Regions from separate parts of the Thalassospira sp. CH_XMU1458 genome, predicted to be linked through region 3. Evidence: predicted binding sites of a transcription regulator. Region 3 holds the regulator's gene; each other region holds the start of a gene.
The links. Region 3 encodes PhoB, which activates phosphate uptake and scavenging genes when phosphate is short. Its sites were predicted from a motif close to TNTCATAAAACTGTCA; they were not measured.

Region 1 (10,756 bases), 180 kb from region 3:
CAGAATAAGCGGGGCAAGGAAGCCAAGTGCAGTGGCCAGCGCCAGTGGCAGATAAGCCAGTGACACAAAGGCCAGAAACATCGAAACGCAGCCATACGTGCTGCGTTTCAGATGTCCAAACGGGCGTTTGGTTTTAAGCGCCCTGGGAAACTGATTGCGCCACATCAGATACAGCACAATCGGGATCAGTGCGACACTGCTCCGCCAAAAAACGATCTGACCGGTCGGGGCCTCAAAGGATGCCAACCGTACAAACAGGTTCATGACCCCGAACAATCCGGTCGCGGCAAGGCGTAACCCAATTCCAGACCAGAAACTGTTCATTGCGATCTTCCTGAATGGTGGCGGGTGCTTGGCACCTGTTTTCAGGAATATCGTAAGTTGGTGGCGGGCAATACTGATAAAATTTCATGTCAGAGATGCGGGAAATCTGACACGGTTTGGCGGCAAAAGGTGCTCTTTAAAGGGTGTGCAGCCACTTTTCATAGCGTGTATCACGTTCACTGCCATCCGCGTCCTGCACGTTATTCGATGCATTTTGCTGGCTGCGTCTGAAATCACCCGGCGTCATGTCAAATTTTTCGCGAAATGCCCGGATGAAGGACGTGTCACTGGAAAACCCGCACTCAAGCGCGACGTCGTAAAGGGAACGGGGGCGCTTCGTTGTGGTGCTCAGCAATTGCTTGGCACGGCGCAGACGCAGATCACGTGTATAGCGATAAACGCCGCCATGCTCTTCAAGCAACTGATACAGCTTGGACCGTGAAATGCCTAACTCTCTTGCCGCACGGTCCGGGGTGAGATCGGGGCGCGAAAAATTCTCACGGAAATAACGCCGGATTAGCGTCATGACTTCAAGGTTCTGGCGTTTATTGGTCGTCTCGCTTGTTTCGCCATATGCGGAATTGAGGCAGGCGGCAAGCATATCGGCAAAGCTGTTTTCAAGCACATGGGCATGCTCGCTCTTAAGCGCAGACGCATTGGCCTTCAGCGAGCGCATCAGATTTGCAACAATCCGGACCATCGGGTCACGTGGGCTGAGAAACCGCATGTTGTGATCTTCGGGCAGGGTAAGCCGGTCTTCAAGAAGGGGGCGAGGAATGATGAAGGCAAGGTTATCAAAATCGCTTGTTGTCGCCCGTGCGACTTGCGACAGGTCCTGAAAGAGCAAGCCGTCAGCTTCTATTTCCTGGCCGTCCTTGCCATCATCTGTCGACATACCACCGTTATAGTAAAGCTGGACCATATAATGATCCATGCCGTCGGCAGCGATTGTCTTGGAACTGCGTTCCCAGAACTGATGTGTGCTGTTGGTGCGGGCAATCATCATCGATCCCAACAGATCCGCATCCAATGTTGCATGGAAGTTGTTCTTGCGGATGTCGGGAAGGGTTTCGACGCTGAAAATGCAGTCAATACTACTTTGCCAAACGTCATAACGTTTGGACATGGGTAGGTCATTGACCGTGAAAAAAGTATGGGTTGCTGACTGTGTCATGCCTGACTCCCGGTTTTGCTTCATTGCAAACAACGCTACTTGCGCGGGTGCATCTGGATTAATATTCGACATCTCTAATACCAGATTTTTTTCATATTAAGCGGAAACCGGGCGTTCCGTCAAAACCACAAAGGTATAGGTTTAGGTTAAAATGAACGCAAAGGTATTATGATTGCGTAAGTGGATCTGGATTATACCTTTGGTTTTAAGGTCTTATGGCTATACGGGATGTTAGGGATTATTTTTTCGAAATCCCTTTATTAGGTGTTTTGGATGGTTCGCACATTTTTTTGGACGCTTCGTGCATTGTCACCCCGCTGCACATGGTAAAAATCCAAAAAACAGAGATGCCGCCTATGACGAAAAACAGAAAACGCTGGCGGCCCTTATCAGTGTGTGCACCGAACCTTGGGGGATTAGATGCATTCGACAGAACCACATCCGGCACGCCGGACGGGGGAGAAAAACTATGCCGGCCCCGGCCGCGACTGGGGAAAGAACTGCCACGTGTTACCCGGACGTCGTCAAGGCGAGAAAAATCACAATTTCTGGCAGAGCCGGGAAGATCAGGAACCGGTGTTCCTATCCTTTGATGATGAACCATCAGCAGCGTCATGCTTTGGCGATCCTGAGATGGTGCAAGGTGCAGAACCGTCTTCTGTGAACCAGTCTCTTGCGGCGACCTTCGATATGATGAAGTCGCTTTCTGAACTGGTCCGCGTATTGGAAGCCATCCGTTCTGTGTCTAATGAAAATGATATCTTCAGCGCAGACGAGCGACTTTTGGATCATACGAAAGACACGTCGTCAGCAGGTGGCGAAGGCAATGACACCCGCCCATGGGTGCTGGCCGTGATTGACCAGCTGGCCGTATTGGGCGCGTCGGAACGCATTCCGTCGCTCAACCATGGTGCGAAGGCGATGGCCTATGGCGACCGCATTCAAGCGGCGAATGATGTCGTATCACGGGTCTCGCACTAAAAATAAACTCAAGGTCGACCATAGAGGACTGGATGTATCACTGCCCGAGGTGAGGCTGACTTGCGATCACCCGGTGTGTATTGCAGTGTGTATTTCTGTTTCCTGATCCAGGCATAAATGCGCATCAGACCGGATAGTGTATCTGGGGGCTGTTGGCTGCTGCGTGCTTTTCCAAAGCCGAAAAGCTGGGTTTTGCCACGTTTTTTGGACAATTTGCATATTCATATGGATGGAATGTGCAATTCCAGCAAACAACCTGTGGTATTTGTGGATTAAATAATAAGACACATGTCCGTTCACAGAGTGGGAATATCTGCGTTCAAGTAAGGGCATGGATATCAGAGAAGCGCAATTATTACGCTCTGGGGAAAGAGATGATGTCGTACGAACCACATCCGGCACGCCGGAAGGGTGAGGTTAATTGTACCGGTCATGGACGTGACTGGGGACAAAACAGCCATATTCTTCCAGGGCGTCGCGTCAATGAGCCCAACCATCAGGCTTGGAAAAGCCGCATGGCAGCGGGCATACACAAATACGAACCTTCCGATGCAGACGGTGATGGATTATTTGCCGACTACATAGAAGAAGCTTCAGTCGCCGTGACCCGAACCTTCGAAAACAGCGTCGGGATGCTTAAATCAGTGATGGAAATGATGGCGTTTCTTGAAGGCATCCGCGTCATGCATCATGACGGTGCCGTTGCGCCGAAAGCGGATAAGCGCCTTGATCGTCTGAGCAATGGCAGGTTTACCAATCGGGCGTCGGAAAACGCGACGCATGAACGAAACGGCTTGTCCTCGGAATTCATGGTTCAGCTTCACAACATGTGCACCAACGGACAGAATCCTTGCCGGGACCATGTGAAAGTGACAAAGCGGTACGGAACATATCTTGAGCCCGAGCACGAGATCATTCCGCCAAAACCACGTGTAACCCGTTACGACCACTGAGCATCCCGGGCCTAGCGAAAATAGCTGCCCGGTGTGCGGCCTGTGACCTTGCGAAACATTGCGATAAAGGCCGATGGGGTTTCGTATCCAAGATCAAGTGCAATCTCGGTTACCGGACGGTCATTGGCGAGCTTTTCAAGCGCATGGAGCAGACGAAGCTTTTGCCGCCATTCGCGGAATGGCATGCCGGTTTCGCGCTGAAAAAGCCGGGCAAGCGTCCGGCTTGAGGCACCGCATACTTTTGCCCAATCCTCAAGCGTGCGGTTATCTGCCGGGTCACTTTGCAAGTGATCGCAGATGCGTGCCAGTCGGGTGTCCTTGGGCGCAGGCAGGTAAAGCTTGTCCTGATCTGGCGCCTTGATCTGATCCAGAAGCACCCGGATCAGGCGTCCTTCTTCCCCATCTTCATCATATTCGACCGGAATTTCTGTTGCGGCCCGGATCAGTTCGCGCAAAAGCGGACTGACTTCCAGAACCATGCAGCGATCGGGCAGGTTGGCGGCAACGTCCCGACCGATATAAAGGTGGCGGGCTCGGGTAAACCCGGTGCAGGTCACGGCATGCTGCGTGTGGGGCGGGACCCATACTGCGCGCTGTGGTGGCACGATCCACATCCCGGCCTCTGTCACCACGGTCATCGTACCCTCAATCGCATATAAAAGCTGGTTCCAGTCATGGCTATGTGCCGCAACATGATAGCCAGCAGGCATATCACTGACGCGGACATATACCGCGCGTGGCAACTCACGCGGGCGGGGGACCTTGTTGTGATGTTCCGGACGTCCGTCAAAGGTATTGAGGATATGAACCATGATGCGGCGACATTCAAATCTGTCTTGATTGCGATATATGATGGCAGATTACCGCAAGACAGACGGATCGGACAGGTTTAACTTGGTCGCATTCCAAAACGCACAAGATGTGACAGGGGCGTCGCCACCACAACGATCCTGTCCTCGGAGGTACAATGTCCAACGAAATCATACCGGAAGCCAGCAATCACGCGGCCCCACTTGGTGATGCGCCCGACGCCCCCAATAATGTGAGTGCAGCCCCGGTTCATAAGGGTTGGCGCAATCCGGAAGTTCTGCTGATCGTTATGGCGGCCGCCATGCCGCTGTCCTTTTCGACCTGGATGGCGCTTCTAAACAACTTTTCGGTCGAAATGGCCGATTTCACTGGCCGCGAGATCGGCATCTTGCAGTCCTTGCGTGAAATCCCCGGTTTCCTTGCTTTTACCGCGATTTTTGTGCTGCTGGTCCTGCGTGAACAGACATTTGCAGTTCTGTCTTTGCTGGTGCTTGGAATTGGCGTTGCCATATCGGGCTATTTCCCGACCGTGATCGGGCTTTATTGCACGACGGTTCTGATGTCGATCGGCTTCCATTATTTCGAAACCATGCAACAGGCCCTGTCATTGCAATGGGTGCGCAAGGATCGCACCGCCATGGTCATGGGACGGCAACTGTCGGCAAAATCAATTTCGTCGCTGATCATGTTTGGCATGGTTTGGGTGATGCTCGAAGTCTTTGCCGTCGAGTATCGCTACGTCTATCTGTTCGGCGGTGCGTTGACGGTCCTGGCCGCCTTGTTTGTCTGGGGGGCGTTTCCGAAATTTGCTGATGCCCATCCGCAGAACAAGAAGCTGATCCTGCGCAAACGCTACTGGCTTTACTATGCGTTGACTTTCATGAGTGGCGCACGCCGTCAGATCTTTACCGTGTTTGCCGGCTTCCTGATGGTCGAGAAGTTCGGTTATGACGCAGCAACCATCACTTTGCTGTATCTGCTTAACCACGTGATCAACATGTTCCTGGCCCCCAAAATCGGCAAGATGATCGGCAAATGGGGCGAACGCCGTGCGCTGGTCTTCGAATATGTCGGACTGTTCATTGTTTTCGTCTCCTACGCCTTTGTCGAAAACCACATTCTGGCCGGTGGTCTTTATGTGATTGACCATCTGTTCTTTGCGCTGGCGATCGCTATCAAGACCTATTTCCAGAAGATCGCCGATCCGGCTGACATCTCCTCAACCGCCGGGGTCAGCTTTACGATCAACCATATCGCGGCTGTTTTCATCCCGGCGGCCTTCGGGTTGATTTGGCTGATTTCGCCGGGTGCGGTGTTCCTTGCCGGGGCCGCCATGGCCTTTGTCTCGCTGGTGTTGGCCCTGAACGTCCCACACGATCCGGAGCCCGGCAACGAGGTTATTCGCGGATACAAGTCAACCGCGATGCAGCCAGCCTGATCACCAAATATCTCTCAGACCAGAAACGCCTGCCGATCGTGGCAGGCGTTTCTGTTTGTGTTTGCCCTGCCTTTTTCGCAAAATCTTCAAAACCCCGCCATTTAAACGGGATTACAGTTTCGCGGTTTAACGCATAAGCAGGGACACGGCTCGATGGTATTCATTCACAAAAACGCTGCCCGGATGACCGGGATTTCGATGGCACTTGCACTGGTAAGCAGCACGGCATTGGCCGATAGCACGGTGTCTTTGCGTATCCTCGAAACCACCGACATCCACACGCATCTGGTTAATTATGACTATTACCGTGATGGCGAGTCCGACACGGTTGGTCTGGCAAAGGTCGCGACCCTGCTTAAAACCGCACGTGGCGAGGCAGAGAACGTTGTCTTTATCGATAATGGTGACCTGATCCAGGGCAATCCGCTTGGCGATTATATGGCCAAGGAACGTGGTCTTAAGGACGGTGATGTCCATCCGGTCTATAAGGCGATGAACCTTCTTGGTTATGACGCGGCCAATATCGGGAACCATGAATTTAACTACGGTCTCGATTTCCTCGGTAAATCATTGGCCGGTGCCAACTTCCCCTATGTCAGTGCCAACGTCTTTGTTGATGATGGCGATGACAATCCCGACAACGACAAGCCGTATTTCGAACCCTATGTGCTGCTGGATCGGGAGTTTACCGATAATGACGGCAAGGTGCACAAGGCGAAGGTTGGTGTGATCGGGTTTGTGCCGCCCCAGATCATGCAGTGGGACAAGGCCAATCTGGAAGGCAATGTGATTGCAAAAGACATTGTCGAGATGGCAAAAAAATATGTCCCGGAAATGCGCGAAAAGGGTGCGGATATCGTCATTGCTGTTCCGCATTCCGGCCTGTCGACCATGGCGCGTAATGGCATGGAAGAAAATGCCACCTATTACCTTTCCGAAGTCGATGGCATTGATGCGATCCTGTTTGGCCATGCCCACACTGTGTTCCCGTCTGAGGCCTTTTCCGATCTTGAAGGTGTCGATATTGCCAAAGGCACAATCAACGGCGTTGCGGCAGTGATGCCTGGCTTCTGGGGCAGCCATCTTGGCGTGATTGACCTGACCTTGAATGTCACCGATGACGGCGAATGGAGTGTCACCGACAGTCTGTCTGATGCACGTCCGATCTATCAGCGCGAAGGCCGGACCGTGACGCCGCTGGTTGAAGCCGATCCGGAAATCATTGCCGCGGTCAAGGAAGAGCACGAAGCCACCATTGCCTATATGCGCGAAGGTGTGGGCACCACGTCGGCACCGATCAACAGCTTCTTTGCGCTTGTGGCCGATGATCCTTCGATCCAGATCGTGACCAATGCCCAGAAATGGTATCTCGAAAAGATCCTGAACGGATCGGAATATGATGGCATTCCAATCCTGTCGGCCGGGGCGCCGTTCAAGGCCGGTGGTCGTGGTGGTCCGGACTATTTCACCGACATTCCCGAAGGCAAAATTGCGCTTAAAAATGTCGCGGATCTTTACATCTATCCAAACACCGTGCGCGCAGTATTGCTTGATGGTGATCAGGTGCGTGAATGGCTTGAAATGTCAGCAGGCCAGTTCAATCAGATTGATCCGAACAGCAGCGAAGAACAAGCTCTGATCAACTCGGATTTCCCGACCTATAATTATGATGTGATTGATGGCGTGACCTACGAAATCGATGTCACCAAACCGGCCCGCTATAACAAGGCGGGCGAAGTGATCAATCCCGACAGTCACCGCATCGTCAATCTGAGCTTCGAAGGCAAACCGGTGACAGCAGATCAGAAGTTTGTCGTTGCGACCAACAACTATCGCGCCGGCGGTGGTGGCAATTTCCCGGGCCTTGATGGATCGACGATCATTGTCGAGGCACCAGATGAAAACCGTACGGTGCTTGCCAACTATATCCTGACCGAAAAGGAAATTGATCCGAAGGCGGATGGCAACTGGACCTTTGCCCCAATCGGTGAGGCGTCCGATGTAACGTTTGTTACCAGCCCCAAGGCATCCTCGGCCGTGAACGCACCTGACAATATCAGCTTCGTTGGCGAGGATCAGGAAGGCTTTGCCAAATACGTGCTGCAAACAAGGTAACCAACAGAACCTTGATATCGCCCAACGAAAAAGCCGCCCTGATCAGGCGGCTTTTTTGTATCTCGGTGTCTCTGCAGGCGATTGCCTGGCGCAGAGGGTATTATTTCCGGTTTGCAGCCTGCGGGCCTTTGCCGCCGGGGCCACCTTGCTGTGCAGGGGGATTGTCTTCGCGCGGGTTCTTGCCGTTAAGATAGGCCTGTGCGCAATGTTCGTCGCAATAAGGCTTGCTCGGTACGATTTTCTTGCCGCAGAAATGGAAGTCGTCATCGCCCGGATCGCCAAACGGCCAACGGCACATGCCCGGACCAAGATCAAAGATCGAAATGCCTTTGGTCTGCTGTTTGGGGGCCGGTGCCTTTTTCTGTTCTGCTTCCTCGGCGCGGCGCTGGATCGGGGACGGGCGCTTGGGCAGTCCAAGGCGGTGTGCCTTGCCAACGACGGCATTCTTGCCAACGCCCAGTTCTTCACCGATGCGTGCCGTGGTCCAACCCTGATTCCAGAGCGAGGTCAGCAATTCAATCTTTTCCGGCGTCCAGCTCATTTCGAGTATATTCCGTATTTCTTGGTCTGCCGGTCAGAATATCCGGCGGCAGGTGCTTGTTGTTCGATGTCAAACAGGGATACAGAGGTATCCGCTAATATCGTGTAACGCAAGGGTCTTGGAGATTCGCATCCCGGCCCGTCTGCGCGAACAGGGCAATTTGCATGTTGAAGCCACAATGTAAAGAGGGGATCGCGTTTTGGCAGGGTTTTTCATTGCAGTGACCGTTTTCCTTGCAGGCCACATTATTCCGGGCTTGCTGCGCGAAAGGCTTATAAGACGTATTGGCTACCGCCCCTATATTATTGCATTCTCGATCCTGTCCGTTCTGCTGTTTGGCTGGGTCATTCACGAGGTTTTGGTCGCGGAGTCGTTTTTGCTCTGGGACTATCAAACCTGGCAGGCACAGCTCCTTGTGGTTGTCATGTTGCCTGCCTGTATTTTGTGGGCCTGTGCCATTCTTCAACCCTGTCCGCTGTCAATTGGTCGAAAAGCCGGCTTTGATCCGGCAAAGCCCGGCGTCAATCGGTTTTGCCGTCATCCATTGCTATTGGGCATGATCCTTTGGGGTGCCGGACACACGATCGCCAATGGTGATACTGTCGCCGTTCTGTTCTTTGGCGGCAGCAGCATTTTTGCCCTGATCGGGTTCTGGCGGATGGAAAAAATCCGGCTGCGCGGAATGACGGATGGCGAACAGGCGATCCTTCTGGCAGCAACCCGACGCTTTTCGCTGTCAGGCCTGAAGGGTGCCTTTCGGGGGCGGGATATCCTTGCCGGGATTGTTCTTTATCTCCTGATCCTGGGTGGGCATGGTCATGTGATTGGTGTCGATCCACTTGCAATGGCAGGCTGGTAATAATGTTTTGATCGCAAGGCTTGTCAGCCAAGGTTTTGACAGGGATACTGGGGGTGCGGTGCAGGAAATCTGCACTGGCCCGCTTTGCCGTATAGTATGGCAAAGGGCAGTTTCAAGCGAGGTAACATGACGTCTCCTCAACTTGCGAGCAGTCTGGCCAAATTCGCCGAAATGGAAGGACGTCACCCGCGTCTTCTTCTGGCGACGGCATCCTCCGTCGAAGAAAAACACCACAAACATGTCGCAACCCTGTTTGCCGATGGCGGGTTTGACGTCGATGTGGCGCCCCGCCATTCCGATGCACAATCCATTGCCCTGCAGGTGATTGATTGCGACGCCGATATCCTGCTTCTGATCCGCACGTCCATGACGGCAGAAGATCGGGTCAGTGTTGCTGATCTGATTTCCGCACTCGATGCGCTGGACGCGGAATATGTCAAAGTCGGTATTGTCGGTCATGCCGATGATCCGGCCGCGGGGAATGTCGACTTTGTTTGTGATCTTGAACATCTGCAAACAAGCGACTGCGAGGCACTGATCGACTACATTCTGGCAGTTGAAGAAACCCGCGTCGCACAACATATTTAGAACGTTGCAAAATTTCGCCGTCTTTCGGTGCAATGTTTTCGAAACTCTTTGGGCGCATACTGATTGCACATCAGTTGCACGCGAGGGCGGGATGTTTAATCAAGGGATGATTTGATGGGATTGCTCAAGGAAACGCTGATGCGCGTCTTTGTCGGCAAAAAAGGCCGGGATGCGATTCAGGCTTATAACGACGCGCAATCCCTCCATATGCGTGACAGCGCCACTGCGGAAAAAACAGCCGCTCAGGCGCGTCAGGCACGTCGCATCGAAGACCGCGCCCTTGCCCATCAGGAAGAAGGCATGTCGCTCGAAGAAGCCCGTGCGCTTGCCCTTGCCGAAACCCTGACCGAACAGGCCGACGCCCCGCATACCGAAATCATGAAGGCGCTGAATGCCGCCGATGCCAAGCTTGGCAAAAAGAAAAGCAAGATCGCAACGCCTGAGGACGAACGTCGTCAGGAACTGATCAATGAAGCGGTCAAGGCGCTGCGCAGCAAACAAAGTGACCTTGATCAGCTGGATCCCGATCTGCGCGCCAAGCTGACGGTGATGGCCGTTGGTGCATTGATGGGCGGGCCAAATACGCCGCGTCAGTAAATTTCTATAAGCCTGTAAGAAGATGGCACCACCCGGATCGGGTTGGTGCCATTCTTTTTTGTGGTGTCGGCAAAGGACGGATCAGGGCTCAAGGCTGCGGTGAAGGCCTGTGACGAGTTCGCAATAGGATGGCTCGTTATCCGCCGTGAGATATCCGTGGCGGATCAGAAAGTCGATCACGACTAGGGCGCAATTGAATTTGAAATCAAATCCGGTGCGGACGATTTCGGCCACTTCGGCGATTGGTAAAAGATCAAATTGCGCGACCTCACCATCGGCGCAATGCGGCACAAAATCCTCTGGCAATTCCAGATCGAAATTGACCATCACGTCGGGTTTCAAGCCTTCATCGGTTTCATAAAGATATGAAACAGTA
Region 2 (10,756 bases), on a different contig from region 3:
CAAGCCGATTGCCTATGAAACCGGCCCGATCATCTGGGGCGAACCGGGCACCAATGGCCAGCATGCATTTTATCAGCTGATACATCAGGGCACGGAGCTGATCCCGGTTGACTTCATTATGGCGGCCAATGCGTTGCATCCGTTGGCCAACCATCATGACAAGCTGGTGTCGAACTGCCTTGCACAGTCAGAGGCATTGATGCGCGGCAAGACCGAGGACGAAGTCCGCGAAGAGCTTTCTGGCAGTGACCTGTCACCGGCCGAGATTGATGTGCTGGCACCGCAAAAGGTGTTTGATGGCAACAAGCCCAGCACCATGATCCTCTATAAGCAGCTTGATCCGTTCACCCTTGGCCGGTTGGTCGCGATGTATGAACATAAAATCTTTGTTCAGGGCATCATCTGGAACGTCAATTCCTATGACCAGTGGGGCGTTGAACTTGGCAAGCAACTTGCCAAGGAATTGCTTCCGATGGTCGAGGGCAAGGAAGATGCCGGTGCCCGCGATGCATCGACCGCCGGTCTGATCAAACGCCTGCATGCATTGCGTGGCTCATAAGCTGGCTTAGTCGTCCTGATCATCGGTGACGATGCGCAATCGATAATGACCCGAAGGGCGGTTTTGGCCATGGCTGATGCCGCCCTTTTCAAATGTCAGTTTGCGCTCGGTACATAGTTGCTCTGCGACCTGATGCACGCGCGGCATCAAATCCCGCCAGTATGAGCCAAAGGTTTTGGCAACTTCGGACGGGCATATCGTTCTGTCTGGCCCGCGCTCTGTTGCCAGATCAATCACGCGCTGGCGCAGGATGGCATAGGTTGGCTGATCTTCGTCTTTTTGGTCAAACATCATGACACTTGGTTCTGCATGTCGGTTTTTGCAGGCTGCTTTCGCTGGCGTCGGCACCGGTCAGAGCAATACTGAACCTCGTCCCAGCAATCCTTCCATTTGCGCCGCCAGTTAAAAGGCCGCGCGCATGTCACGCAGGTTTTCTGCGGCAAATCTGATTTGCTGTGACGATGTCCATTGGCATTTTTCGGCATGACACTGCGTTCGGATCAAGTTTGTCGATTATCCGATCAGTGCTTCGACCATGGCATGTGCCGCTGTTCGGCCACTGCGCCAAGCCGCCTCGACCCGTGCGCCAAGGCACCAATCCCCTGCGGCAATCACCCGGCCATTCATGCCATTAAGGTGACTTTTGCCAAGCGGCAATTCAGTCCGCGCATAGCGCCAACGATGGGCCTGAACCGAATGAAGTTCTGGCAGTTTGACACCACTGACATCACGAAGGGCAGCCAGCAGCTTTTCAATCACGCGGTCCTTGTCTTCTTCAAGGTGCTGACGTGACCATTCCGGGCTGGCATGCAGCACCCACGGATCGGGTGTGCGACGGTGGAACATGTCATCGTTCTGGCTGCTGCGCGCGGCCCAGCTGATTTCGGGGCTCGGATACAGCATCGCGTCAAAGCCGGTCGGAAGCGGGGTTTCAAAGGCGGCCATAACCGCCCAGCACGGAGCCATGACAACCTCGTCAATCGGGGCATAGCGCGGGGCAAGCGGGCGCAAAAGATCGGCGGTCTGCGGGGCAGGGGCGGTAACGATCACACCATCAAACGGGCCGTATGTGCCGTCCAGATCATCATGGAGCATAAAACTGCGCGGGCCGTTCGGCTCGATGCCGATAATACGGTGTTGCTTCTGGATCGGGAAGGTGTCGACCAAGGGGCGGATCAGTTTGTTCATCTGCGGCGCACCCTGATACCAGGGCTCTTCGGCAAGGTTGCCGACATGGCGCGCGATCGGTGAAAGTGCCGCACCGGATTGTGCGGGGGCGGACGTTCCGCGATGAAGGTTGGGCGACCAGTTCTGGGCGGCGTTAAACTCGGTTGCTTCTTGCAAAAACGCATTAAACCCCGGATCACGCGCCGTCACATATTGCGCACCATGATTGAAATGACCAAAGTCGGTGCGCCGTGACGCCAGACGCCCGCCAAGACCGCGGCTTTTTTCAAACACCGTTACGTTCATTCCAATGCGGTGCAGCGTGCTGGCCGCTTTTAGGCCCGCCATTCCGGCACCAATGATCGCAATATTCACGTTTGACATCCGTGGCATGTGTGGCTCCTGTCTGGGTCGCGGGGCAAGTCCCGACGGATTGTTTAAAGTTATAGTTTCGATACGAAACCAGACCGGAATTGGAGCAGTCCCACCGATAAGAAATTTATGAAACTGTCACGACCGGGTCATGAAACCGTTACAACAAACACGCAGTCTGCCTGCTTTGATTACGGTTATTCCAAGGGGAAAACATGCGTTCTTCATTGATGGCGACAGCCGCTGTTTCGTTGCTTCTGACAGCCTGTGCAGGCACGGCACCCAACCAAACCAAGATGGCGGGTGACGTCATGAATGCGGGTGCGCATCCGATCACGATTGTGCCGATGGGCGAATATCGTACCGGGATGCTAGATGAAAGTGCGGCGGAAATTCCGGCATTTGATCCGGTGTCAAAGCGCATCTTTGTCGTCAATGGCGCGGACAAAGTGGTCGATATTCTTGATATGTCTGATCCGTCCGAACTGACCAAGATCGATGCGATTGATCTTTCCACCTGGGGCAAGGGTGCCAACAGTGTTGCCATCAAAAATGGCGTTGTCGCCGTGGCCGTGGAAAATACCGATAAGCAGGCACCGGGTCAGGCCGTTTTCTTTGATACCGATGGCGGGTTTATTTCAGCGGTCACCGTGGGCGCACTGCCCGACATGATCAAGTTCTCCCCGGATGGGAAATATGTTCTGGTCGCAAACGAAGGCGAGCCGAATGACGCATTCACCAATGATCCGGAAGGTAGTGTTTCGATCATTTCCATGGCCGGTGGTGCAGAAAACTTGTCCGATGATGACGTCCGCACGGTTGATTTCAAGTTCCTGAATGATGGCAAGCTGCCCTATGGCATGCGGACGTCCAATCCGGGTGCTTCAAGCGTGGCACAGGATGTGGAGCCGGAATATATCGCCGTCTCCAAGGACAGCAAAACAGCCTATGTGTCGTTGCAGGAAAACAACGCGATTGCGATTATCGATATCGACACTGCAACAGTCAAAAACGTTGCCGGTCTTGGCTTCAAGGATCATTCGGTTCATGCCTTTGATGCCAGCGACAAGGACGGCAAGATCAATATCCGCACTTGGCCGGTGATGGGCATGTTCATGCCTGACACCATCGATGCAATCAATATTGATGGCAAGGAATGGGTCCTGATCGCCAACGAAGGCGATTCACGCGACTATGACGGCTACAGCGAGGAAACCCGCGTTGGCAAACTGACGCTTGATCCGGTGGCCTTCCCAACCGCAAGCACCCTGCAAAAGGATGAAAATCTTGGTCGTTTGAAGACCACAACCGCGCAGGGCGACGTTGATGGTGATGGCGATTTCGATGTCATCTATAGCTATGGCGCACGGTCGTTCTCGGTGCTGGATGCGGACGGTGAAATGGTCTTTGACAGTGGTGATGCGTTTGAGCAGATCCTGGCGGCGAACTATCCCAATGTTTTCAATTCCTCGGATACTGAAAACTACAGCCGTGACAACCGCTCCGATGACAAGGGCCCGGAGCCAGAAGGCATTGCAAGTGGCTATGTCAATGGCACGCCCTATGCCTTTATCGGGCTGGAACGTCAGGGCGGCTTCATGGTCTATGACCTGACCAACCCGACCAACCCGCAATTCGTCACCTATCACAGTGATCGTCGTTTCTCAGGCAATCCGGAAAATGATACTGCCGGTGAACTGGCCCCCGAAGGCCTGCAGTTTGTTGATGCCAAGGACAGCCCGACCGGCAACGCAATGCTGGTGGTGGCATCGGAAGTATCTGGTAGCACCAAGGTTTATGACCTGAAGTAACCCGATTACAGCCCTGATTACTGGATATGGGGAAGCCGGGCATTGCCCGGCTTTTTCCTTTTTAAACGCCAGATGGAAAACGGTTCAAACCGGTGGCGATATCGACTAAACTCCCGCCGCGGTCGGGGACATGGCCGATGAATATCAGGGGAGTTCGGGACACTGACGACGCGACGTGAACCACATATTCTGGTCGTTGATGACGACCAGGAAATCCAGAAGCTTTTGAAGAAGTTCCTGTTACAACACGGTTTTCGCATTACCACCGTGTCCGACGGCAATGAAATGCATCGTGCACTGCGCGACTGGAAAATCGATCTGGTGATTCTTGATATCATGTTGCCGGGCGAGGACGGCTTTGCGCTGTGCCGGGATGTTCGACGGACCTCCAAGGTGCCGATTGTCATGCTGACCGCGGTGGGCGAGGATACCGATCGTATTCTTGGCCTTGAACTTGGTGCAGATGATTACCTGACCAAGCCGTTTAATCCGCGTGAATTGCTGGCCCGTATCCGTGCGGTGTTCCGGCGCTTTGAAACGGGGGCGGTTGGGCCGTCTGATAACGAAGTCGCCCCGGCGCACAAGATCATTTTCGGTGAATGGACGCTTGATATCGGATCACGCGAATTACGCGATGCTGATAATGTTGCCGTGCATTTGTCGACCGGCGAGTTTTCGTTGCTTCTGGCTCTGGTCAAAAACAACAAGCGGGCGCTGTCGCGTGAGCAGCTTGTTGATATTGTGCGCGGACAAAGCTCGCTGCCGTTTGATCGCAGTATCGATATCCAGATCAGCCGCCTGCGCCGCAAAATCGAAAAAGACGCCAAGAACCCGAAACTGATCAAGACAGTGCGCGGCATCGGCTATCAGTTCTGCGCCGACACCCAAACGATTTAGGCCGACCCATGGCCGATATGTTCGCAAAATTCAGCAACTATATGCGCCGCTACAAGCCGCGCACGCTGGGCGGGCGTATCTTTCTTTTGATGATGCTGGGCGGGCTGATCATTGCAGCCCTCAGTGCCATGGCATCCTATTATGTTATCGAGCGGGACGAACGCATTGGTCGGGCCTATACGCTGGGCTTTACCATTCGCGAACTGGTACGGATCGCCGAAAACCCCGAATTTGAAGAAAACATCATCGATATTGCTGCGCGCGATGGCATGACGATGCGCATCCTGCCATCCGATGATGTCGGGACCTTGTTACTGTTTTCCAGACCCGCACAGCACATCGCCATGCCGGTCCGACTGGCCAATACCGGTTGGCCGACCTCGGTCAAGGTGCATTTCGAACGCGGTCGTTTGAGTGCCGAACAGCGCGCCACGATCGAGGCCACCGAAAATCCCAGCCTGTTCTTTGCCGAATTGTCGCGTGAAATCGCGCGTCTTGGCCTCGAGGCACAGGTGGAAATCATGATGCCGTCGGGCAAGCGCATTCTGGTGCACCATAACGAGTTGTGGGCGAATTATTCGTCCCCGTCGCTGGTCTTTCTGATGTTCCTGATGGGGGTGGCCGCGGTTCTTGTCGTGTTTGCCGGGCTTGCCGATTTGTTGGCAGGCCCGTTCAAGCGCCTGACACGTGCGATCATTGACCATGCTGATGATGTCAGCGGCCCACCGGTCGAAGAACGAGGGCCCACAGAGGCGCGGTCAATGGCCGCGGCTTACAACGATTTGCGCGAACGTATTTCACGGATGCTGGGCGATCGCACCCGGATGCTGGCCGCCATTTCGCACGATTTGCGCACGCCCAGCACGCGGTTAAGGCTGCGCGCCGAATTCATTGAAAATGATGAACTGCGCGAGACCGTTTTGCGCGATCTTGATGAAATGGACAGTCTGCTGAATGACGCGCTTGATTTCCTTGGTGACTGGATCGCCAAGGAGGAAGAACGCACGGTTGACTTCATTTCCGTGCTTGAGGCCATCTGTGATGATTACGCCGATCTTGGCCGCCCGGTGAGCTTTGCCGGGCCGCAGCCCTTGCAGTTCAGCTCGGTCCATACGGTGTTCGGCGGCAATGATGATGCCCATTCCTTTGAGGGCAAACGCAGCATCCGGTTGTCTTGCCGTCCCGGCACGTTAAAGCGGGCCTTTACCAACCTGATTGAAAATGCCCTGAAATACGGCCATCGGGCCAATGTCAGTTTGGAAGCAACGGCGGATACGGTTTTGGTCACCATTCGTGACGAGGGGCCCGGGATTCCGGTTGAGCATCAGGACAAGGTTTTCCTGCCGTTTTATCGTGTCGAAGGATCGCGGGCACGCAGCACCGGCGGCAGTGGCCTTGGGCTGTCGATCGTGAAAACGGTGATCGATGCCCATGATGGGCGCATCGAGCTGCGCAATATGCCGGGAAAAGGTCTGGAAGTTATCGTGTCCCTGCCGCGCAGGGTTTAGGGCCATTCGGCACAGTACCGGACAGAGCAGGGCCCAAAAAGAAGAATGGCGGGTGGCCCCCAGAACCACCCGCCAATCAGATCAGATCCGCAACTCGGTATCCGGGTCAAACAGACTGATCTGAGACATGTCGGCCGAGAACGTCATGCTCTCGCCCGGTTTCGGTTGACGGTCCGGACGGACGCGCGCGACGATTTCCTTACCGGCAATTTCGATCACGGTCATGGTGTCGGCACCGGTCGGTTCAATCACTTCGACCTTGCTGTCGAAATTGACATACTGGCTGTCCGGTTCGTCCGACCCGGTACGTTTGTGGGTCAGGGCTTCGGGGCGAATGCCAAACACGACATCCTTGCCGATATAACCACGATAGCTTTCCGGCGCCTCAAACAGCGGCAGGATAATCGGGTTGCCATCGCGCGGGATGGTCAAGGCCAGCTTGCCGTTGTCTTCGGTCAGGGTCGCATCAATGAAGTTCATCGACGGCGATCCGATGAAGCCGGCAACAAACATGTTGTTCGGGCGTTCATAGATGTTCTGCGGCGTATCGAACTGCTGCAGGATACCGTCCTTCATCACCGCGATGCGCGACGCCAGGGTCATGGCTTCGATCTGATCGTGGGTGACATAAACGATGGTCGAGCCAAGACGCTGATGCAGCTTCTTGATCTCGGTCCGCATGTCGACACGCAGTTTCGCATCAAGGTTTGAAAGCGGTTCGTCAAACAGGAAGATATCCGGATCACGCACAAGCGCGCGGCCCATGGCCACACGTTGACGCTGACCACCCGAAAGCTGGGACGGTTTGCGATCCAGAAGTGCTTCGATCTGAAGCAGTTTGGCAACATCGGCAACGGCCTTGTCACGTTCCTGATTGGAAACGCCACGGATTTCGAGGCCAAAGGTGATGTTCTTGCGCACCGTCATGTTCGGGTAAAGCGCATAGGACTGGAACACCATGGCGATGTTACGGTCTTTGGGATGCACGTCGTTGATAACGCGATCCCCAATGCGGATTTCCCCGTCGGTGGCTGTTTCCAGACCTGCAATCAGGTTCAGAAGGGTCGATTTGCCGCAACCCGACGGACCAACAAGGACGAGAAACTCGCCATCGTCAATCGCCAGATTGATTTCCTTGAGAACTTCGACAGGGCCAAAAGCCTTGCGAACTTTATCGAGGGTGAGTGATGCCATTTGCTTATCCCTTCACCGAGCCGGCGGTCAGGCCGCGGACGAAGTATTTGCCAGCGAGAACATAAACCAGCAACGTCGGAAGGCCGGTCAGCAGGGCTGCTGCCATATCAACGTTGTACTGTTTCACGCCGGTTGTGGTGTTGACGATATTGTTGAGTGCGACGGTCATCGGTGCATTTGCGCCAGAAGCAAACGAGGCACCGAACAGGAAGTCGTTCCAGATCTGGGTGAACTGCCAGATGACCGAAACCACGATGATCGGGGTCGAGATCGGCAGAATAATGCGCCAGAAAATGGTGAAGAACCCGGCACCGTCAATGGTGGCTGCCTTGACCAGTTCGTCCGGGATTGAAACGTAATAGTTCCGGAAGAACAGGGTGGTAAAGCACAGGCCGTAAACGACGTGGACCAGAACAAGGCCCGGGGTCGAACTGGCAAGACCAAGCTTGCCAAGAACCTGTGACATCGGCAGCAGAACGACCTGGAACGGAATGAAGCAACCAAACAGCAGCAGGGCAAAGACGATGTTCGCCCCCTTGAACCGCCACTTGGTCAGCGCATAGCCATTGATCGCACCAAGGAAGGTCGAAATCAGAACGGCGGGGATCGCCATTTTGACCGAGTTCCAGAAATAGATTTTGATCCCGGTACATTCGACACCAACACAGGCCTCGTTCCATGCATAGTTCCATGCATCAAACGTCACCACGCGCGGCAGCGAAATCAGCGACCCTTCACGAATTTCGTCGAGTGATTTCAACGAGGTCGAAATCATGACGATCAGCGGGAAAAGGTAATAGGCCGCAAACAGGATCAGAATAAGATACAGCAACCCGCGCAGAACGGTATGCTTCCAGCCTGCATCGTGGCTATAGGTCTGAATATCAGCCATTTTTCTTGCCTCCGCGCAGTTCGGAATACAGATACGGCACAATGATCGCCATAACGGTTGCCAGCATCATCATGGCACTGGCCGCACCAACACCAAGCTGGTTACGCTGGAAGGCCATCGTGTACATGAAGGTTGCCGGAAGATCGGATGAATAGCCCGGGCCACCACCGGTAAGCGCAATGACAAGGTCAAAGCTTTTGACCGCCAGGTGGGCCAGAACGACGATCGCACTCAGGAAAACCGGGCGGATCGACGGAATGATGATACCAAAATAGATCCGGGGCAGGCTGGCACCGTCCATATAGGCTGCGCGAATGATGTCCTGATCGACGCCGCGCAATGCCGCAAGGAACATTGCCATGACAAAGCCCGATGCCTGCCAGACTGCTGCGATCACAACCGTGTAGATCGCCATGTCCGAATTGACCAGCCAGTCGAACTTGAAGCTCGTCCAGCCGAGGTCATGCATCATGCTTTCAAGGCCAAGGCCCGGATTAAGAAGCCATTTCCAGACAGTACCCGTCACGATGAAGGACAGGGCCATCGGATAAAGGAAGATCGTACGAAGCGCACCTTCGGCGCGAATACGCTGATCAAGAAGAACTGCCAGAAGGCACCCGATGATCAGGCAGGTCGCGATAAACAGACCACCAAAGATCAGCAGGTTTTCAATGGCAACATGCCAGCGTTCCATCTGCCACAGACGTTCATATTGCCGAAGCCCTGCCCAATCCCAGACGGGAAGCATGCGCGACTTGGAAAACGCCATATAGCCGGTCCACAGGATGAACCCGTAGACAAAAAACAGGGACGCAGCAAAGGACGGAGCAACAACGATCTTGGACAGATGGCGCTGGATGCTGGCCGTCAGGTTGCTTTCGGTGCTTTGAGAAGCCCCCATAACCTTTGCCTCAAAAGTTAAATGAGTGGGAAACAGGCCCCGGAAATTCCGGGGCCTGCAAATTGCTCATATCTCAGATTGTACTGATCAGATGAGATTAGTCTTTGGCCAGTTCAACAGCTTCGACCAGACGCGAGACGGCTTCGTCAGACGACATGTCGGAGTTGAAATGTGCGGTCACGACGTCAACGATCGCACCTGCAAGGTGGCCACGAAGCGCCATGCCATGTGCCATGGACGGAAGGAAACCACCGGCTTCCTGTGCGGCCTGAAGGTCAGCTTCGGACTTCTTGGCGCAATCGTCGAACTTATCAAGCGAAACGCCTGAACGTGCCGGGATCGAACCTTTGAGAAGGTTGAAGGTTTCCTGGAACTTCTCGCCAACAATCAGTTCGGCAAGCAGTTTCTGGCCTGCGACCTTGTCGTCGCCCGAAACGTTGAACATTGCAAAGCTGTCAACGTTGAACAGGTAGCCGTTTTCAGACGGGGTTGCTGCACAGATGAAGTCTTTGCCCGGTACTTTGCCAGCAGCAAGGAATTCGCCTTTTGCCCAGTCACCCATGATCTGCATGGCGGCTTCGCCATTCATGACCATTGCAGTTGCAAGGTTCCAGTCACGACCCGGGAAGTCGGCATCGACATAACCACGGATTTTGCGCATCTGGTCAAACACCGCTTTCATGGTGTCGGAGTTCAGTGCGTCTTCGTCGAGATCAACCAGAGCACTCTGGAAGAATTCCGGGCCGCCAAGGCCAAGAACGACGGTTTCAAAGACGGTTGCGTCCTGCCACGGCTGACCACCATGGGCAACCGGCGTGATGCCAGCAGCCTGAAGTTTGTCAGCAAGGGCGTTGAACTCGTCCCAGGTGGTCGGTGCGGAATCGGCACCAACTTTTGCCAGAAGGGTCGGGTTTGCCCAGATCCAGTCAACGCGGTGAACGTTTACCGGAACAGCAACATAGTCGCCTTCGTATTTCATAACGTCCTGGATCGCAGCCGGGATAACGTCATCCCAACCTTCAGCAGCGGCAACGTCATTGAGATCAGCAAGGGCACCCTGTTCGGCCCATTCCTGAATTGCCGGACCTTTAAGCTGAACAGCAGCCGGTGCATCACCCGACAGAACGCGCGAACGCAGAACGGTCATGGCTGCATCGCCAGCACCACCAGCGACCGGGCTATCAACCCAGGTGCCGCCATTGGCTTCAAAATCTTCTTTAAGGGATGCGACAGCTTTTGCTTCGCCGCCCGAAGTCCACCAGTGCAGGACTTCAGCAGTCGGCTCGGCATGAGCAAAGTTAGCAGTCGCGAGTGCAGAAAACGCCACACCAGTGGCGAGGATGGTTTTGCGCAGATACATCTAGGTTTCCTCCCTGGCTTTTAACCATTTGCAGCGACAACATGCTGCGAGAAGGGGCACAATGCATCCACAAAACTGTAACAGGGCGTTTCCAG
Region 3 (10,756 bases):
TGTCGGCGGGCAGGCCAATCTGGTGCGCGCATCCGATGAAATCCGTCAAGCCACCCCGGTCTTCCATCCCGAAGACCCGGCACTTGCCCGGATCAATGCCCGGATCAAGGAAAACCTCGATCCCAAGGGGATTCTCAATCCGGGGCGGATTGCGCCAGTGTCACTGAATGGGGAGGGCGCGTAATGCAAACCAACTTCACCGCTGCCCAACTTGAAAATCCGGCGATCGCCGAAAGCGAACAGATCCTGCGCAAATGCGTGCATTGTGGTTTCTGTACTGCGACCTGCCCGACATTCGTCACCCTTGGTGATGAACTCGACAGCCCGCGTGGCCGCATTTACCTGATCAAGGACATGCTGGAAAATGACAAACCGGCAACCGAAAAGGTGGTCAAACACCTTGATCGCTGCCTGTCATGTCTTTCCTGTACAACCACATGTCCCTCTGGTGTTGATTACATGCACCTGATCGACAATGCGCGCGCCCATATCGAACAAAACTATGAACGCCCGCTAGGTGATCGCTTGCTGCGCAAGTTGCTATCGATTGTTGTGCCCAATCCGACCCTGTTCCGGCTGTCATTGATCGGGGCGAAATTCGCCGGCCCCTTTGCGCGCCTGATGCCCGGTCGGCTCAAGGGCATGGTCAAGATGGGCGCACGCCCGATGCATCCGCCAAGCTGGGTCGATAAACCACAGGTGATCCCGGCGGTTGGCGAACGCAAAGGCCGGGTTGCCATCCTGATCGGCTGTGCCCAGCAGGTGCTTGAAACCGAAATCAACGAATCGACGGTTCGTCTACTCACCCGGCTCGGGATCGAGGTGGTTGTTGCCAAGGGTGCTGGCTGTTGCGGATCGCTTGTCCATCACATGGGCAAGGAAGAACAATCCCACGCGCAGGCCAAGGCCAACATTGATGCCTGGACGGCTGAGGCTGCGGGCGAAGGCCTTGACGCCATCGTAATCACCGCATCGGGCTGTGGCACCACGATCAAGGATTACGGCCATATGCTGCGCCATGATCCGGCCTATGCCGAAAGGGCCGCGACGGTGTCCGGTCTTGCCAAGGACATTACCGAATATCTGGCTGGCCTTGATATCGATGCCACGGTGTTTGCCGGGGCCAATCACGGGAATCCCCGTGTTGCCTATCATTCGGCCTGCTCGATGCAGCACGGTCAAAAGATCACCCGACCACCCCGTGATCTTCTCAAACAGGCCGGGTATGAAGTGGCTGAAATCGCCGAAGGCCATCTGTGCTGTGGTTCTGCCGGGGTCTATAACCTGTTGCAGCCTGAAATCGCCGGTCAGCTTCAGGAACGCAAACGCGGCAATATCCGCGCGACCCAGCCCGATCTGGTGGCGACGGGGAATATCGGCTGCATGGTCCAGATCGAAACCGACGATCTTAAAGTTCTGCACACGGTGCAGCTCCTTGATTGGGCGGCGGGTGGACCGGTGCCGGAAAAACTGCGGGGCCGGATGACGGCGACCGAACTGGCAGGCTAGGTTTTCTCAAACCCGCATCAGAAAACAAAAAGGACGGCAGAGAATAACCTCTGCCGTCCTTTTGATTTCGTAAGTCCGTGCGACTGGGCGCCTTACTCTTCCTTGCCAAGCAGGCTTTTTGTAATGCCTTCTGCGGCAGAGCTTTCGCTGCTGTCTTCGGCATAGGCCGCTGTCTTGTCACGAATCCACTTGATTGCTTCGGCTTCGTCAACCTCGACCTTCTGGGCCACCAGTGACAGAACGGCCTCGATCGCCAGAACGTGCGATGCGACGTTATTGACCGCAACATGCAGATCATCAATATGGCGCGACGCAGCCTCTGACATGTCTCCAAGTTCGCCAGACAGCTTCTGAATCAGTTCCTGAATTTCGTCGAGTGCAGCGTTGCTCATCAAGTGCTCCTGTTATGGCTGCGCACATTTGTGCGCGGCATTTTTTGGTCCCTACGCACAAGAGTTGCTTGGAAACGGGGTCATGTAAAGGGTTAGCTGGCAATTATCGTCAATTCACACCATTCCCCAACGCCCAAGGCCACCTTTGGGCGAAATGTGACAGTTTTTGTTACAGCCTTTCGCAAACAATCGCGATTTTGCCATGTTGAAGTGAAAAATCACCGTTTTCGGATGGTTATCGTAAAATACTAACTTATTGATTGTATTGGTAATAATTGGCTGTTTTTACTGCTCTGATACGTTGTCACATAACGTTAACAAAAGCGACACAATACCGTAAGCACCCAGCGGTAGAGTCCGCCTCGCAGATCGTTGCACCGTTCCGAAGTGGAACTACCATTGGGGAATTTATGATGAAGAAGACTCTTGCTGTTGCGGCGCTTATGAGCGTTGCCTTTGCTGGCGCTGCCGAAGCACGCGACCAGATTCGTATCGTTGGTTCGTCCACCGTCTTCCCGTTCGCAACCGCAGTTGCAGAAGAATTCGGTAAAACCACCTCCTTCAAAACGCCGGTTATCGAATCTACCGGTTCTGGCGGTGGTCTGAAGCTGTTCTGCGCCGGTGTTGGCGAACAGCATCCGGACATCACCAACGCTTCGCGTCGCATCAAGAAGTCCGAAGTTGAAACTTGCGCGAAGAACGGCATTTCGGAAGTTACCGAAGTTAAAGTTGGTTACGACGGTATCGTTCTGTCGAACTCCAACGCTGCGCCGCAGCTCGACCTGACCAAAGAGCAGATCTTCCTTGCTCTGGCAAAAACCGTTCCGTCCAAAGACGGCCAGTCGCTGATCGACAACCCGTACAGCACCTGGGCTGAAATCGATCCGAGCCTTCCGGACGTTAAAATCGAAGTTCTCGGCCCGCCGCCGACCTCCGGTACCCGTGATGCCTTCACCGAGCTGGTACTCGAAGAAGCTTGCGATGAGTTCCCGGCAATCGCCGCTCTTAAAGACACCAACAAAGACCAGCACAAAGCTGTCTGCGCTGGCGTTCGTGAAGACGGTGCCTATGTCGAAGCTGGCGAGAACGACAACCTGATCGTTCAGAAACTCGAAGCCAACCATGATGCACTTGGCATCTTCGGCTTCTCCTTCCTCGACCAGAACGGCGACAAGCTTCAGGGCTCGCTGATCGGTGGCGTTGCTCCGACCTTCGAAGCAATCTCTGCTGGTGACTATCCGGTTTCCCGTTCGCTCTTCTTCTACGTGAAGAACGCGCACGTTGGCACCATTCCGGGCATCAAGGAATATCTTGCTGAATTCACCGCTGACAAAGCTTGGGGTGACGAAGGTTACCTTGCTGACCGTGGCCTGATCCCGATGGATGCTGCTGAGCGTGAAGCTGTTCGTAACGCTGCGATGAACCTTTCGCCGCTGAGCATGTAACGCGATCTTTCAACCGGTGGCAGCAAATGCTGCCACCGGTTTCTTTGTTTCTTGTATTGATTTCTATATTGTTTCTGTCCTATTGGCCTCACGAACTGATCTTTGCAGGCTCATCTGGCGAACGGATCTCAAATAATGTCCCTGTCTTTCCTGTTGCTCGCGGTTGCCGCACTTTGCGCGCTGTCCTTTTATTTCGGACGCCAGCGGGCTGTTGCCCTTTCTGGTGGCCGGCACAGCAATCTTCATTCCTTGCCGGTTCACTACGGGGCTTACACAGCAGCATGGTGCGGGCTTCCCGCGCTGTTTTTGCTTTTGATCTGGTACATGTTCCAGGGCTCGGTGATTGAAGCCCTGATCGTGTCGGACCTGCCGCAGGAAGTAGTTAGTGACTCCGGTCGTCTGTCGCTGGCGCTCAACAGCATTTCCCAGATCGCCGCCGGTGGCGGTGAACATCTCACCGTGTCGCCGGAAATTGTTGATGCCGGGCGCAGACTTGCCAACTTGCAAACCATCGCCAATGCGGCGCTGGTGGTTGTCATGCTGTCGGTTGCGCTTGCCGGTCTTGTCCTGTCCTATCGACGGATTGAAGCGGATATGCGCGCGCGCAACAATGTTGAACGCATCTCGCGCGCGATCATGATTGTCTGTTCGGCGATTGCGATCCTTTCAACGGTCGGCATCGTGTTTTCACTGATGTTCGAAACCCTGCATTTCTTTAGCAAGATCAACCCGCTCGACTTCCTGTTTGGTCTGGAATGGAGCCCGCAAACCGCGATCCGTGCCGATCAGGTGGCGTCCGAGGGGGCGTTTGGCATGATTCCGCTGTTTGTCGGTACCTTGCTGATTACGCTGATTGCCATGTGTGTCGCGGTGCCGGTCGGCCTGTTTTCGGCCATTTATATGGGCGAATATGCCGCGCCTAAATTTCGTGCTGTTGCCAAACCCGCACTTGAAATTCTGGCGGGCGTGCCAACGGTTGTCTATGGCTTCTTTGCCGCGCTCACCGTGGCACCGTTCTTGCGCGACAATGGCGCGATGCTCGGCCTCGATGTCAGTTCGGAAAGTGCGCTGGCCGCCGGTCTTGTCATGGGCATCATGATCATTCCGTTTGTGTCCTCGCTGTCTGATGACGTGATGTCGCAGGTGCCGAAATCGCTGCGTGACGGGTCCTATGCATTGGGGGCGACCAAATCGGAAACCATCCGGCAGGTGATTTTCCCGGCCGCCTTGCCCGGTATTGTCGGGGCGGTTCTGTTGGCCGTTTCGCGGGCGATTGGTGAAACCATGATTGTTGTGATGGCCGCTGGTCTTGCCGCGAACATGACGGTGAACCCGCTTCAGGCGGTGACCACTGTTACCGTGCAGATCGTGACGCTTCTGGTCGGCGACCAGGAGTTCGACAGTGCAAAAACCCTCTCGGCCTTCGCGTTGGGGCTGGTTCTTTTCCTTGTCACCTTGGGGCTGAACGTATTTGCCCTTAAGGTTGTTCAGAAGTATCGCGAGAAATATGACTGATATGGCATCTCTTATGGAAGACAGAGCTGCGGCCAAAGTGATCTCTGACAATCTGCGCAAGCCGGTTGACTGGGACAGCCCGAAAATCGCCCGTAACATCAAGAAACGTTACGCGGCCGAACGCCGCTTTAAAAGCTATGGTCTGGTTGCGATCTGTTTGGCGCTGCTGGCGCTTTGCACGCTGGCACTTTCCATCGGCTCTAAAGGCTACAGCGCCTTTTACCAGACCTATGTCCAGCTCGAAGTGACCTTTGATCCGGCTGTGATCGATCCGGAACGGACCGGCGATCCCGACGTGATCGGGCGCGCGAACTTTGATGCTCTGATCAAACAGGCGCTGCGTGATCGGTTCCCGGATGTGACCTCGCGCAGTGACAAGCGTGATCTCTATGGCATCGTTTCAGGCGGCGCATCTTATGATCTGCGCGAACGGGTTCTCGAAAATCCGAGCCTGATTGGCCAAACGCGCACCATCTGGCTGATCTCGGGTGATGATTTCGACATGCTCAACAAGGGCTATATCGATCCCACCGTTGACGAAGGCGACCGTCGCCTCAATGACAAGGAAGTCGCTTGGTATAACGAACTGGTTGCTGACGGTGCGGTGGAAAAACAGTTCCACACCCGCTTCTTTACCAGTGGCGATTCCCGCGAACCGGAACTTGCCGGTATCTGGGGCGCGGCTGTCGGCTCGTTCTATACCCTGCTTGTGACCCTGGCATTGTCCTTCCCGATTGGCGTTCTGGCCGCGGTCTATCTTGAAGAATTCGCGCCCAAGAACCGCTTCACCCAGATTGTCGAGGTTAATATCAACAACCTGGCCGCGGTTCCATCCATCGTGTTTGGTCTGCTGGGGCTTGAGGTCTATCTCAATGTCATGCATTTGCCGCGCTCGGCCCCGGTTGTCGGTGGTTTGACGCTGGCGCTGATGACTTTGCCGACGATCATCATCGCATCGCGTGCGGCGATCAAGGCGGTGCCGCCATCGATCCGTCAGGCCGCTCTTGGCCTTGGCGCATCACCGGTTCAGACCGTGACCCACCATGTCTTGCCGCTCGCCATGCCGGGCATTCTGACCGGCACGATCATTGGTATGGCACAGGCATTGGGGGAAACTGCACCGCTTCTGATGATCGGGATGGTGGCCTTTATTGTTGATATTCCGGGCGGGGCGCTTGACCCGGCAACGGTTCTGCCGGTCCAGATCTATCTGTGGGCAGACAGCCCGGAACGTGCCTTTGTCGAGAAAACCTCGGCAGCGATTATGGTGTTGCTGGCCTTCCTTGTCCTGATGAATGGACTGGCTGTGTATCTGCGCAAAAAATTTGAACGGAAGTGGTAAAATGGCTGCTGTATCCCAGAGCGCAATGACGGCGGAGCCGTCGGTCGAAAACCCGAAAATGACCGCGCGCAAGCTCGATCTTTTCTATAGCGACAATCAGGCCCTCTATGAGGTCAACCTTGATATCCCCGAACAGCAGGTAACCGCACTGATTGGTCCGTCGGGCTGTGGTAAATCCACCTTCCTGCGCTGCCTGAACCGAATGAATGACACCATTGACGGTGTGACGATCAAAGGTGACGTTACCCTGGATGGTCGCGACATCTATGACAAGCGGATCGACGTGGTTCAGCTGCGCGCGCGCATCGGCATGGTGTTCCAGAAACCGAACCCGTTCCCGAAATCGATCTATGACAACGTGGCCTATGGCCCGCGTATTCATGGTCTGGTCAATTCGCGTGATGAGCTTGATGAAATCGTCATGACCTCGCTCGAACGTGCCGGTCTTCTGAAAGAAGTCAAAGATCGCCTGCAATCGCCGGCAACCGGTCTTTCCGGTGGTCAGCAGCAGCGCCTTTGCATTGCGCGTGCGGTTGCCGTCAGCCCGGAAGTCATCCTGATGGATGAGCCGTGCTCGGCCCTTGATCCGATTGCGACCGCCAAGGTCGAGGAACTGATAGACGAGTTGCGTTCGAACTACACGATCGTGATCGTGACCCACTCCATGCAGCAGGCCGCCCGTGTGTCGCAGCGCACCGCGTTCTTCCACCTTGGAAAGCTGGTTGAAGTCGGTGAAACCGATCAGATCTTTACCAACCCGAAGGACGAACGCACCAAGGGTTACATTACCGGCCGCTTCGGTTAAGCGACGCCAGGAGTACGCATAAATGGCTGATGAACATACCCATATCGTAAGTTCGTTCGACGAGGAACTGACCCGTCTGAACAACATCATTTCGCAAATGGGCGGGCTTGCTGAAAGCCAGCTTATTTCCTCGATCAGATCCATCGTCAAACGCGATTCCGAACTGGCCGAGAAAGTCATCCTGTCCGATCAGCGCATTGATGTGCTCGAACAGGAAGTCCAGGACTTTGCCGTCCGTCTTCTGGCCCTGCGTCAGCCGATGGCAGATGACCTGCGTCAGGTGGTGACGGCCCTTAAGCTGTCAAACGACCTTGAACGCATTGGCGACCTTGCCAAAAACATCGCCAAACGCGCGCAGGTGCTGAACCAGATCCCGCCGATCCGTCCGGTTCAGGCGATCCCGAACATGGCCAAGCTGGCCCAGGAAATCATCAAGGATGTCCTGGATGCCTATATCGAAAGCGACGCCGAAAAGGCCCACCGGGTCTGGGAACGCGATCAGGAAGTCGACGATATGTACAATTCGCTGTTCCGCGAATTGCTGACCTACATGATGGAAGATCCGCGCAACATTACCGCATCGACCCATCTGTTGTTCATTGCCAAGAACATCGAACGTATCGGTGATCACGCAACCAATATCGCCGAAACGATCTATTACCGGATCAAGGGCGAAGACCTGCCGGGGATTGACCGGCCAAAAAACGACGCAGCGAACTTCGCTGTTGTCGAACCGAATGACTGACACGGGAGCATAGGAAGATGGACCCAACGGTTCTTATCGTCGAGGACGAGGCAGCAATCGTAACCATGTTGCGCTACAACCTCGAACGCGAGGGGATGCAGGTTGTCGAAGCCGGTGACGGTGACGAAGCGTTGAAAATTCTGGCTGAAACCCATGTCGATCTGGTTTTGCTCGACTGGATGCTGCCGGTGATGTCGGGGATCGAGGTCTGCCGTCAGATCCGCCGCAAGCCTGAAAGCCGCGATTTGCCGGTGATCATGGTGACAGCACGTGGCGAAGAAGGCGACCGCATCCGCGGTCTTGATACCGGGGCTGATGACTATGTCACCAAGCCGTTTGCCATTGGCGAGCTGCTCGCCCGTATCCGCGCGCTTTTGCGCCGGTCCGGTCCGGCGCAACCACAAGGGCAGTTGATCTATTCCGACATCGAAATGGATCTCGCCGCCCACCGGGTCAGCCGCAATGGAAAATCGATCCATCTTGGCCCGACCGAGTTCCGTCTGCTGCGCTATTTCCTCGAACATCCGGGGCGGGTTTTCTCGCGCGAACAGTTGCTTAACGCGGTTTGGGGCCCGAATATCTATGTCGAAACCCGCACAGTCGACGTGCATATCCGCCGCCTGCGCAAGGCGCTCAATGACGTCAAGGGCACGCGCGATATCATCCGCACCGTCCGTGCGGCGGGCTATGCACTGGACTCTGAAACCGCTGCCTAAGCCGGTTTCGATACGCGATCTAATGAAAAACCCCCGCTGCAGCGTGCCGCGGGGGTTTTTGTTCTAAGGCCGTAACGTCTTCAGTTTTTTTTCTTCGCCGGTTTGTCCGCATTCTCCGAACCTGACGGTTTGCGCTGCGGGCGCGGCGCCAGTTCGTTCATCAACAGCATGTCCGCACGGCGGAATTTGGCGATTTCGGCATCAATATCTTCCTGCGGCACGTCGCACGCCGCCAAAACGTGATCGGATAACCGCAACCCGGTTTCGAGAACTTCCGGGATGGCGGCATCCGCCCCATGGCGCGACAGCGGCCCGATATGGGTGATGTCCTGCGCGCGGGCAAAGATCTTCAGATGCGGGTAATGCTGGCGCAAAAGGGCGACCGTCTTCTCGGTCGCATGCGGGTTCCCCATGGCAACAACCGCAATTTTTGCCTCATCCGTGTGTGCCGCCCGGAAAGTTTCCGGTCTGGACCCGTCGGCAAAGTAAACCGGAAGGCCTTCTGCCCGGCCGCGTGAAACCTGCTGTGCATCACTATCAAGCACCAGGAACGGAATGTTGCGCGTCTTGAGCAACCGGGCCAGAACCCGGCCAACACGGCCGCTTCCGATCACCAGAACATGCTGGTGGATGCCCTCGGACTCCTCGGCAATCTTGCCAAGCTGGTCTTCTTCCTTGGGATGAAGCTTTTCCTCGATCTTGTGACCAAGGCTGATAAGCGTCGGGGTCAGCGCCATCGAAATCGCCACCACCGGGATCAGCATGGCGGCCATTTCAAGCGGCACCGCGCCATTTTGCGCGGCCAGGGCAAACATCACAAAGGCAAATTCACCGCCGGCGGCCAAGCTCATGGCTACCCGGATGGCAAGGCCGGTTTCAAACCGGATCGCGCGTGCCAGAACGAACAAAACCGCCGTCTTGATCACCAGCAACAGCACCAGCCACATGACGATGGTGCCAAATTCGTTATAAACAACGTCGGCATCAACCGACATGCCCACCGACATAAAGAACAGCGACAGGAACACGCCGCGGAACGGCGAGATATCGGCTTCGATCTGATGACGGAATTCGGTTTCGGCCAACATCACCCCGGCGATAAACGCACCCAGCGCCATTGAAAGCCCGGAAACCTCGGTCAATGTGCTTGCGGCTAGCACAACAAAAAGCGTGCCGATGGCAAACAGTTCCGGGTTCTTGAGCGACGCGATATAGCGAAACAGACGCGGCAACACATACCGCCCGACGAGTAACAGCAACGCGACCGACCCGAAACCAAGCAGGATGCTCATCCACGGGCTGGTTTCCGTGCCGGCATCACCTGCCGCCTGCACCATGATCAGGAACGGACCAACCGCCACGTCCTGCAATAACAAAATGGCAAGGGCCGCACGGCCAAACCGGGTATTAAGCTGCTTGTCATCGGAAAGCTGTTTGAGGATGATCGCGGTCGATGAAAGCGCAAGGGCCCCTGCAATCACCAGGGCCGTCGGCAGCGGGAATTCCATGACAACCAGAAGCCCCAGAAGGGCTGCCATCGACACCAGAATTTGCAAAACGCCCAGACCGGCAAACCGCCCGCCAATCACCCGCAAACGATCCCGCGAAAGCTCCAGCCCGATCATGAACAGCAGGAAAACCACGCCCAGTTCGGCAACGGTGGAAATGTCTTCGCGTTCGGAAATCAGGCCAAAGCCGAACGGCCCGATAAAGAACCCGCCAATCAGAAAGCCGATGATCGAATTCGCACGCAGCTTGTGCGCAATCGGCACCGCAATGATTGCGGCAGTCAGAATAAGAAACAGCTCAAACAGGACGCTGTGATGCATGGCGAAATTCGTTCCGGAAGGCGGTCAAATAATCAATGGGTATCAGGACCTAAATGCCTGAAAATAACGAGATTACAACGATAACGAAAATAACCCTGCCAGTCGTGGGTAAATTTGTGGCATTTGCGAAATTCACGACCCAATCGGGCTATTAAGGGCTGTGGCGATTGTCACCGCCTGATGACTTGCCATTCGCGCTGCCAAATGCCATCTTCCGCGGGCCTGACACCGGGCCGGTTTAATCGCTTTTGAAACGAGCAGATATTTTGGAACAGCTTATCCCCTATCTTCAGATCATCGCGGGCCTTGTATTGCTGACAGCAGGTGGTGAATTCATCGTAAGGGGGGCGGTTGGTCTTGCACTTTTGCTGGGCGTTTCCAAGGTGATCGTCGGTCTGACGATTGTCGCCGCCGGAACGTCAGCACCGGAATTTGTCGTCTCGCTCAATGCATCGCTT

Region 1: a site for PhoB is predicted at 5,754-5,769, ahead of WBY09_RS04670 (bifunctional 2',3'-cyclic-nucleotide 2'-phosphodiesterase/3'-nucleotidase). Genes of this name have one in related genera too.
Region 2: a site for PhoB is predicted at 2,224-2,239, ahead of WBY09_RS11930 (choice-of-anchor I family protein). Genes of this name have one in related genera too.

The regions. Positions count from the first base shown of each region.
Region 1 covers NZ_JAYMDW010000001.1:1,026,638-1,037,393, forward strand. The annotation lists gene WBY09_RS04640 (DMT family transporter) at 1-324, opposite strand, end outside; gene WBY09_RS04645 (AraC family transcriptional regulator) at 461-1,498, opposite strand; gene WBY09_RS04650 (hypothetical protein) at 1,919-2,479, shown strand; gene WBY09_RS04655 (hypothetical protein) at 2,854-3,432, shown strand; gene WBY09_RS04660 (AraC family transcriptional regulator) at 3,444-4,244, opposite strand; gene WBY09_RS04665 (MFS transporter) at 4,400-5,680, shown strand; gene WBY09_RS04670 (bifunctional 2',3'-cyclic-nucleotide 2'-phosphodiesterase/3'-nucleotidase) at 5,834-7,795, shown strand; gene WBY09_RS04675 (GcrA family cell cycle regulator) at 7,896-8,336, opposite strand; gene WBY09_RS04680 (NnrU family protein) at 8,536-9,195, shown strand; gene WBY09_RS04685 (hypothetical protein) at 9,322-9,783, shown strand; gene WBY09_RS04690 (hypothetical protein) at 9,898-10,380, shown strand; gene WBY09_RS04695 (NUDIX hydrolase) at 10,462-10,756, opposite strand, start outside.
Region 2 covers NZ_JAYMDW010000002.1:959,129-969,884, reverse strand. The annotation lists gene pgi (glucose-6-phosphate isomerase) at 1-559, shown strand, start outside; gene WBY09_RS11945 (DUF3253 domain-containing protein) at 566-853, opposite strand; gene WBY09_RS11940 (DUF2256 domain-containing protein) at 850-1,044, opposite strand; gene WBY09_RS11935 (NAD(P)/FAD-dependent oxidoreductase) at 1,073-2,119, opposite strand; gene WBY09_RS11930 (choice-of-anchor I family protein) at 2,314-3,909, shown strand; gene WBY09_RS11925 (response regulator) at 4,072-4,806, shown strand; gene WBY09_RS11920 (sensor histidine kinase) at 4,815-6,314, shown strand; gene WBY09_RS11915 (ABC transporter ATP-binding protein) at 6,396-7,508, opposite strand; gene WBY09_RS11910 (carbohydrate ABC transporter permease) at 7,513-8,400, opposite strand; gene WBY09_RS11905 (carbohydrate ABC transporter permease) at 8,393-9,301, opposite strand; gene WBY09_RS11900 (ABC transporter substrate-binding protein) at 9,399-10,661, opposite strand.
Region 3 covers NZ_JAYMDW010000001.1:850,821-861,576, forward strand. The annotation lists gene glcE (glycolate oxidase subunit GlcE) at 1-184, shown strand, start outside; gene glcF (glycolate oxidase subunit GlcF) at 184-1,509, shown strand; gene WBY09_RS03835 (hypothetical protein) at 1,602-1,901, opposite strand; gene WBY09_RS03840 (PstS family phosphate ABC transporter substrate-binding protein) at 2,312-3,346, shown strand; gene pstC (phosphate ABC transporter permease subunit PstC) at 3,482-4,861, shown strand; gene pstA (phosphate ABC transporter permease PstA) at 4,854-6,203, shown strand; gene pstB (phosphate ABC transporter ATP-binding protein PstB) at 6,205-7,008, shown strand; gene phoU (phosphate signaling complex protein PhoU) at 7,031-7,753, shown strand; gene phoB (phosphate regulon transcriptional regulator PhoB) at 7,771-8,469, shown strand; gene WBY09_RS03870 (cation:proton antiporter domain-containing protein) at 8,550-10,298, opposite strand; gene WBY09_RS03875 (calcium/sodium antiporter) at 10,565-10,756, shown strand, end outside.